4 regions of the Oceanobacillus sp. GQ8 genome follow, and region 1 is predicted to be linked to each of the others. Evidence: riboswitches for the same ligand, from Rfam matches in the RefSeq annotation. Region 1 holds a riboswitch; each other region holds the start of a gene.
The links. A riboswitch is a leader RNA that binds a small molecule or an ion and turns the genes downstream of it on or off. The one in region 1 is predicted to bind S-adenosylmethionine.
Positions count from the first base shown of each region.

Region 2: it holds a riboswitch for S-adenosylmethionine, as region 1 does, so the genes downstream of both, AC6CHS_RS07480 (PLP-dependent aspartate aminotransferase family protein) here and AC6CHS_RS11990 (methionine ABC transporter ATP-binding protein) in region 1, are expected to answer to the same signal.
Region 3: it holds a riboswitch for S-adenosylmethionine, as region 1 does, so the genes downstream of both, AC6CHS_RS12620 (methionine ABC transporter ATP-binding protein) here and AC6CHS_RS11990 (methionine ABC transporter ATP-binding protein) in region 1, are expected to answer to the same signal.
Region 4: it holds a riboswitch for S-adenosylmethionine, as region 1 does, so the genes downstream of both, AC6CHS_RS09295 (SDR family NAD(P)-dependent oxidoreductase) here and AC6CHS_RS11990 (methionine ABC transporter ATP-binding protein) in region 1, are expected to answer to the same signal.

Region 1 is NZ_JCAXEV010000003.1:635,955-638,154, reverse strand. Features, by position in the region: gene AC6CHS_RS11995 (methionine ABC transporter permease) at 1-307, opposite strand, end outside; gene AC6CHS_RS11990 (methionine ABC transporter ATP-binding protein) at 297-1,322, opposite strand; SAM riboswitch class I at 1,422-1,534, opposite strand; gene AC6CHS_RS11985 (thioredoxin family protein) at 1,613-1,927, opposite strand; gene AC6CHS_RS11980 (toprim domain-containing protein) at 1,950-2,200, opposite strand, start outside.
Region 2 is NZ_JCAXEV010000002.1:511,842-514,041, reverse strand. Features, by position in the region: gene rarD (EamA family transporter RarD) at 1-758, shown strand, start outside; SAM riboswitch class I at 879-997, shown strand; gene AC6CHS_RS07480 (PLP-dependent aspartate aminotransferase family protein) at 1,143-2,200, shown strand, end outside.
Region 3 is NZ_JCAXEV010000004.1:45,655-47,854, reverse strand. Features, by position in the region: gene AC6CHS_RS12625 (pyridoxal phosphate-dependent aminotransferase) at 1-613, shown strand, start outside; SAM riboswitch class I at 665-768, shown strand; gene AC6CHS_RS12620 (methionine ABC transporter ATP-binding protein) at 856-1,869, shown strand; gene AC6CHS_RS12615 (methionine ABC transporter permease) at 1,859-2,200, shown strand, end outside.
Region 4 is NZ_JCAXEV010000003.1:63,248-65,447, forward strand. Features, by position in the region: gene AC6CHS_RS09290 (Na+/H+ antiporter NhaC family protein) at 1-251, opposite strand, end outside; gene AC6CHS_RS09295 (SDR family NAD(P)-dependent oxidoreductase) at 304-1,068, opposite strand; SAM riboswitch class I at 1,176-1,277, opposite strand; gene AC6CHS_RS09300 (AraC family transcriptional regulator) at 1,466-2,200, opposite strand, start outside.

The DNA.
Region 1 (2,200 bases):
TAATTAGTGCGGGTAATGCAGCCTCAGGACCACGTATTGTCCCAATTAGGAAATTAGTGAACGGGAATAACAAGAAAATTAAAATGATAAAAGGAATGGCACGAAAAACGTTCACCACTGCTGATACAACAAAATGGAAGCTTTTATTTTTCCAAATCCCATCTTTAGAAGTCAGATAGAGAAGTAAACCAAGTAAAATTCCAAGAATAAAAGTACCTATTAACGCTATGATCGTCATATAGAAGGTTTCTTTTGTTGCTTCAATTAAATCTTCTACTTTAATGCTCTGGAATAAATCATTTAACATCCTTAATCACCTCCATTTCCACAGAGGATTTTTCTTTAATATACCGAACCGCTTCATCCATTTCATTCCCTGCAATTTGTACGATTAGAGTTCCATATGCCCCAGCTTGTGTCTGTGTAATTTTTCCTTGCAGAATATTGATCTCCACTTCATACTTCTTAGCAAGCTGGCTAATAAGCGCCTGATTGGTTGTTTCACCAATGAAATGAAGCCGGATAATTTTCCCTTCTGTGTATACCTCTGTAATGCCATGAATATTTTCATCTTCCTCACCGTTGCCCATTACCTGTTCCACAAACTTCTTGGTTACATGCTGACGAGGATGGAGAAAGACATCCATTACTTCGCCCTGTTCCACTACTTTTCCACTCTCCATGACGGCAACATGATTACATATTTTACGAATTACATGCATTTCATGGGTTATTAATATAATCGTTAAACCAAACTGCTTATTTATATCTACCAATAGGTCCAAAATAGAATTCGTTGTTTCCGGATCTAGTGCAGATGTTGCCTCATCACAAAGCAATACTTTCGGATTATTGGCTAGAGCCCTCGCTATCCCAACACGTTGCTTCTGTCCACCACTTAATTGGGAAGGGTATGCCTTCTCTTTTCCTGATAGCCCAACAAGATCGATGAGCTCTTGAACACGCTTTTGCCTGTCCAATTTAGCTACTCCAGAAATCTCCAACGGAAACGCAATATTATCCTCCACTGTTCTCGACCAAAGCAGGTTAAAATGCTGAAATATCATGCCAATATCCTGTCTTGCAATGCGTAGCTGGCGAGCAGTCATCGCGGTAATATCTTCATTGTTAATCTTAATGCTACCGCCCGTGGGCTCTTCAAGTCTATTGAGCAAACGGACAAATGTACTTTTCCCAGCACCACTGTAGCCAATCACACCAAATATATCGCCATCATTTATGTTTAAATCTAAATTTTGTACTGCAGTCACGCTGCTTTTGTTTGAAGTAAATACCTTACTCAAACCTTCTATTGATATCACGTTAATCCTCCTTAGTAAACCTCGGCAATAGTATGCCCAAATAGCACAAAAAACGCCATTCTGAAAGAACAGAATGACGTAGTTAGTCGTCTTCACGTTCTCTCATCTGTCAAAGTTTTCACTTTGCAGGAATTGGCACCTTTCAACTATTAAAATAGTTGAAGGTTGCCGCGGTTTCACAGGGCCAGTCCCTCCACCGCTCAAGATAAGAGTCTATTTTTTTATCCACTTAAATTCGATAAGAATTATACTATCATGCTACTTTTACTGTGTCAATAAATAATTTAAGATTAATTTTTTACAAAAAGTTCTGGTTTATACTCCATCAAGTAACTATAAATATTAGGGATGGATTGAAAGGCATAAACCTTTTCCTTTATCTGATGATCTTTCATAATGAAAAGACAAGGTACGCTTTCCACCTGGTTCTCGATCATAAACTCTGGATAAAGGGATGCATTCATCTCATAGAAAATGGTTTCCTTGTGCACTTGTTCAATTTTTTCCAGCATGGTTCTTGCAAGTGCACAGGTACCACAAAAAGGAGTATAGATATAAAGCAAATAATCGCCATCATTAAGTTTTTTCGTTGTTATTTCTTGCAAAAAATCACCTAACCAATCTGCCTCATAATAAAAATAGAGGGTTAACCGCTATCCGTTTACTTACCAGCGCTGTAGCAAGCGCTTGTTCAGGTGTTGTCGCGACCTCACGATATTCACTGCTGACATATATATGTTCAGCATGTGGGAGTTCTCTCGCCAACTGCTTACGTAACTTTATGCCTGAATAGTCTTCATCCACCAAAATATACACGTCTTTATAGTCAAGCTCATAAGTCTCAAGTAATTCATCTAGACGTTCCACTCCAAGTGTTC
Region 2 (2,200 bases), on a different contig from region 1:
TCATGCTAGTACTCATTGCTTTGCTAGGAAAGTGGCCAACCGTACTCAAGGAATGCAAAGCCATCCTGGCCAACAAAAAGCAATTAATTGCTGTGATTTTTGCATCCATTATGATTACACTCAACTGGCTGACCTTCATTTGGGCTGTGAATAGCGACCATGTTCTTCAAGCAAGCCTTGGCTATTATATTAATCCATTAATTAGTATATTACTCGGTATTCTCGTTTTAAAAGAAACCCTGACAAAAAGACAGCTAGTTTCCTTTATTCTTGCAGGTGCGGGTGTTTTATTTTTAACAGTCAGCTACGGGGTTTTCCCTTGGGTATCCTTATTGCTCGCAATGAGCTTTGGGCTATATGGATTATTTAAAAAGAGATTAAATGTAGGAGCTTTTGCTAGTTTAACAATTGAAACAATGTTTATTACACCAATAGCTATCCTATATTTACTGATTATCCCGGAAAACATTTTTCAGGCTAATACTTTCTTCACGACATCCACCTTGCTACTCATTGGCGCAGGAATAGTTACAGCGGTTCCGCTACTATTGTTTGCAGGTGGAGCAAGAAGAATTCCGCTAGCGATGATTGGGTTCCTCCAATACATAGCCCCGACCATTATGCTGATTCTCGGTGTGTTTGTATATAATGAAACCTTCACTACTGCTCATTTAATCGCATTTTCTCTTATCTGGATAGCCCTAATCAACTATATGCTATCAACTTATTTCCCTTTTCATAAAAGGACGAGAGATTAGAGCGCATGTCACTTAACAAGAGGTTCCTGCCTCTTGTTTTTTACTATACAATTATTTTCAATAAACGGTTGACAATTGCGTATAGTTGGTTTTATAATGTGAATAATTTAAAAATTAAATCTCTTATCAAGAGTGGTGGAGGGAATAGGCCCTGCGAAACCCGGCAACCTGAAAGCAAACCTTGTTTGCTTCCGATGGTGCTAAATCCTACAGATCATCTTGGATCTGGAAGATAAGAGGAGGAACGTGAATGATACGCCCTCTTCTTAGGAAGAGGGCTTTTTATATTCCCCCCTCCTCCCCCAGACCGGTTACACTGCAAACTGCAGTCTTACATCGAAAAACTGTTGACTGGCAGTCCATAATCTTAAAGGAGGAATTTACATGTCATCATTTACTTACCAACAGGATGAAACAACGTTACTTCACGGAGGACAGGTGCCTGATCCATCTACCGGGGCAAGGGCTGTACCCATTTATCAAACAACTTCTTATGTGTTCAATAATACGGAGCATGCACAAAACCTATTTGGTTTATCAGAGGCGGGTAACATTTATTCACGGATAGGGAACCCAACGGTTGACGTATTTGAACAACGAATTGCCCAACTGGAAGATGGAGTTGCAGCTGTAGCTACGTCATCAGGTATGGCCGCAATATCCTTTGCAATATTAAACATTGCCGGATCTGGAGATGAAATTGTTGCAGACAGCAATTTGTATGGTGGTACCTACAACTTATTTGCTCACACGTTGCCGCGCTATGGAATAACTGTAAAATTTGTAGATGGGACCGATCTTGAAGAAATCAAAAATGCTATAACAGACAAGACAAAAGCTATTTTTGGGGAAATCATTACAAACCCTAGTCTAAATATCTTTAATGTAGAGGCTGTATCAGCCATCGCTCACCAGCATGGCATCCCGCTCATTATTGATAACACTTTTGCACCGTACTTAACCAAGCCACTTACTTGGGGAGCGGATGTCGTTGTCCATTCAGCTACAAAATGGATCGGTGGACATGGAACAACAATTGGGGGCGTAGTAGTTGACGGTGGCCGTTTTAATTGGAACAATGCGAGATTTAAAGGTTTTACTGAGCCTCAGGAAAGCTATAACGGGTTACGTTTTATTGATGTCGGGGCAGCCGCCTTTGCGACAAAATTACGCGTAGAGCTTTTACGTGATATTGGAGCTTGTTTAAGCCCACAAAGTGCCTTTCAGTTGTTACAGGGACTGGAGACATTGCATTTACGAATAGAAAAACACACTAAAAACGCTCAAGAAATTGCTGCATACCTAGCCGATCACCCTGCTGTTGAGTGGGTTAACTACCCAGGTTTACAAAACCATCCCTCTCACCAGCTAGCTAAAAAGTATTTGAAAGACGGATATGGTTCCATCATAACGTTTGGCATAAAAGGTGGCCGGGAAGCTGG
Region 3 (2,200 bases), on a different contig from region 1:
TGAAACAATTGAATTAGCAAAACAGAATGAAATCTGTGTAGTACATGACTTTGCATATGGGGCTATTGGCTTTGATGGAAAGAAACCGCAAAGTTTTATGCAATCAGCTGGAGCAAAGGATATTGGGGTAGAAATGTATACCTTGTCTAAAACGTATAATATGGCTGGTTGGCGTGTTGGTTTTGCTGTTGGAAATACTTCCGTGATAAAAAGCCTTAATCTAATTCAGGATCACTTATACGTTAGCTTGTTTGGCGCTGTGCAACAAGCAGCAGAAAAGGCTTTACTTGGTGATCAAACGGCTGTAGATGAATTAGTAGCTACATATGAGAGTAGACGCAATGTGTTTGTAGAAAAATTGCAGGAAATTGGGTGGAACGTTCAAGCGCCACGCGGTACATTCTTTGCATGGCTTCCTGTCCCAGAAGGATATACATCAGAGGAATTTGCTGACCTCCTTTTGGAAAAAGCACATGTTGTCGTAGCACCAGGTAACGGCTTTGGTGAAGCGGGAGAGGGCTTTGTGCGAGCTGGATTGCTAGCTGATGAAGATCGACTTGCTGAAGCCGCAGCTCGAATTGGGAAGCTAGGAATATTTAAAACTAGCTATTGACAAAGCGGAATTCAGAGACTATGATAATCATTATGCTAACAATATGAATATTTCTTATCTAGAGTGACGGAGGGAAAGGCCCGTAGATGTCACAGCAACCTTCCATTTGGAGTGGTGCTACTTCCTTCAGAATGATTCATTCTGAAAGATAAGTGTGAGATACTTGTAATCGACACCCTCTTTCATGATGAAAGGGGGTTTTTTGATGGATTGGATTTACAGGCGGAATTGGAGTGAACGTTATGATTAAGGTAGAAAAGGTAAGTAAGGTCTATGAAACAAAGTCCGGCCAAGTCGTTGGTGTGGATAATGTTTCACTGGAAGTACCTAAGGGAGAAATATACGGCATTGTAGGATATAGTGGTGCAGGAAAAAGTAGCCTAATTCGCTGTATGAATATACTAGAACGGCCAACTTCAGGAAAAATAATAGTGGACGGTGTTAATTTATTAGAGCTTTCCCCAAAGAAGTTACGAGAAGCACGACAGTCAATCGGCATGATCTTTCAAGGCTTCTATCTAGCCTCAGCTAAAACCGTATTCGATAATATCGCATTTGCCTTAAAGGCGGCTGGAGTAGCTCCATCACAAAGGAAGAAGCGGGTAGAGGAGCTGCTTGAATTAGTTGGCTTAACAGATAAAATAAATCATTACCCTGCACAACTAAGTGGTGGACAGAAGCAGCGTGTTAGTATTGCGCGAGCCCTTGCAAACAATCCTAAGGTCTTACTATGCGATGAAGCAACCTCAGCATTGGATCCGAGCACAACAAAATCCATTTTGCAGTTATTAAAGAAAATTAACCAAGAGCTTGGGATCACCATCGTTTTAATAACCCATGAAATGGAAGTAGTGAAGGAGATTTGTGATACATGTGCTGTTATGCAGGATGGAAGAATTATTGAGCAAGGACCATCTTATAACATTTTTGCAAACCCACAGGAGGAACTGACAAAGCAGTTCATTGATACCATTTTGAACTTTGATTTACCAGCAAAGTTGCTTGAAGCCTGCAAAGGTACCATTCTCCAATTACAGTTTCGCGGTAACTTAGCGAGTGACGCCGTAGTGTCAGATATGCTGCAAAAGTTTCAGGTCAGTGGCAATATCCTTCACGGCAAGGTGGAGTACATAAAAGAGACGCCTTTAGGCATTTTCATTATGGAACTGTTAGGAGAAACGGACGAGGTGGCTTCTGCTAAGCATTATTTAGAAGAGCGGTTAAAGCAAGTGGAGGTGATCCAGCATGCTCGATAGAATAATAGAGATCCTTCCTGAGTTGAACACGGCTTTCTTTGAAACCTTGTTGATGGTGGGTATAGGCTTACTCGTCGCCTTGATTCTTGGGCTCCCTATCGGTATATTGCTGTATGTAACAGACAAAGGACTATTCTGGGAAAGCCGGATTGCAAAAGGAATAATTGGTATCATTGTGAATTTAGTTCGTTCTGTACCATTTATTATTTTGCTTGTCTTTCTATTCCCTGTTACAGATATCATCGTCGGACGTATTACTGGTCCACTTGCAGCTTCTGTTTCTCTATCGGTTGCGGCCATTCCTTTTTACGCTCGGATTGTAGAATCTGCT
Region 4 (2,200 bases), 570 kb from region 1:
CCAGCCATTACAAAAATAACAGCCATTAAGATAATATTGGGATGTCCTGCCCCTTTCGTAAATATATCAATTTTGCTAGATAATTTTTCTTTTCTGTTCATGGCAAGAGCAAAAGCCGATGCAATAATAATCGCAACGTTTAATGGCATATTGGAGAAGTCTCCAGAAATAACGCCAGTGCCAATAAATAGTAATACAAAGATAAGCAACGGAAGTAGTGCAAATGCATTTCCTTTTTTCGCATTAGCCATCAAAATATCCTCCTTCGATTTGGTTTTTAGTGGGTAAGCATGTAACAAAAGATTAGTTCATTGTCATCCCACCCGTAACATTAATTCCTTGGCCAGTCATGTAGTCTGAGTACGTTGACGCAAGAAAAACAACGACATTCGCGATGTCAGCTGGTACAGCAGTTCTTCCTAATGGAACTTGTGAATCATCTTCTTGTTTAATATCTTCAGCCTGAAGACCGCGTAAGTTTCCACCAATCACTCTTTCTGATTGTTTCATCGTTGTTTCTACAATACCTGGGCAAACGGCATTGACATTAATATTGTCTTTGGCTAGTTCTAGTGCAGCCACTTTTGTCATCCCTAGTACCGCGTGTTTTGAAGCAACATAGCTACCCATTAATTGATAGCCGTTTTTTCCAGCTTGTGAGGCGATGTTAATAATTTTTCCACCGTGGCCTTGACTTTGTAGTTGTTTCGCAACAGCTTGCATGCAAAGGTACACTCCTTTTGCATTCACATCGATTGTTTTATCCCAATCTTGCTCTTTTATATCTACAAAATAGTCCATAGTGGAAATTCCCGCATTATTGACTAAAATGTCAACTCTGCCGAAATGGGCAATAACCGATTCAACCACCTTGGTTACGTGCTGTGGATTGGAGACATCGGCCTGCACATGAAACGTATTAGCTGTTGTTTCATCGTGGGTTTCAGCCATATCCACAACAGCAACCTTTGCACCGCAATCTAAAAATGCATCCACAATCGCTTTACCAATTCCATTGGCACCGCCAGTGACAATAGCCACTTTATCGGTCAAATCCATCGTATACATAGAAAACGCACTCCTTTCTTGTTGGCCTGCTGTACTTTATTAATGCAAACAAAAAAGCCTCTTCTATAGCAAAGAAGAGACTTTAAAACGTCAACGTTAAAATACTCTTCTTATCTTCAAGCGTTACGCTTCTGGAATTGGCACATTACTCTTAAAGAGCTGCTGCCGAGGTATCGTAGGGCCAGTCCCTCCACCTCTCTGGATAAGAAAAATCGCAATATGTAATTTGTAGATTAAAGATACAGGAAAATGAAATAACCGTCAAGCGATTTTTTTGATAATTAATAAATAGAGAGATGATGTTTCGCTTTGTAGTATTTAGGAGGTCTTGGTTTTTTAAAAAAAGAGCAACGCCCATTTGTCAGCGTTGCTCTTTATTCATTATTAGTCCTCGCGTTTATCTTTTCCTCACAGGGATCCATACTTCACTATACGCGTAATCCGCTTTCTGTTCATCCATTTTAGTAAACGAAAAGCTAGGAGCAGGGATCACTTCATAATCGGAAGAGGGGAGCCATTCTGAATAGGTCTTTGCCATGGTCTCTTGCAGTGTTGATGGGAACGGTCCTTCATTAGGGAAAATCGCCCACGTACAGGCATCAACAGTTACTTTATCTAATTGATCACTGACGTTATCTTCCGTTGTTAATACACCGATCAAGTGCGTTAAATCGCCTTCCTCTTTTAAAAATTGAGCGTCCGCATCATAGGAAGCATTCACGATTTCATAGGGTTCTAAATTTTGCAGGGAATGCATCTCCTCTTTTTGTTCGTCCGTAATGCTCTTCGCAAGCTCCACAATCGCGTTATTAACCCCTTCAAATTGCATCGGCACACGTTTACTTACACCAACTAAATTAAATGTTGGCTTATCTTCTATTCTAAATTCCATTGTAGTTCCTCCTTGTACTGTTATGACAAATGTGAACTTCGGAAACGTTTTGCTTACTCCTCTTTTCATTACTTCTGAGGGTAGAAAACCATTCCACTTTTTAAATGCTCTCGTAAAGCCGTCCACTGACTGATATCCATATTTGAAAGCAACATCTGTTACTTTTTCTCCTCGTAACAAATCCTTATTTGCTTCGGAAAGCCTTCTGTTTTTTATATACTCATTTAGTGTCATTCCGGA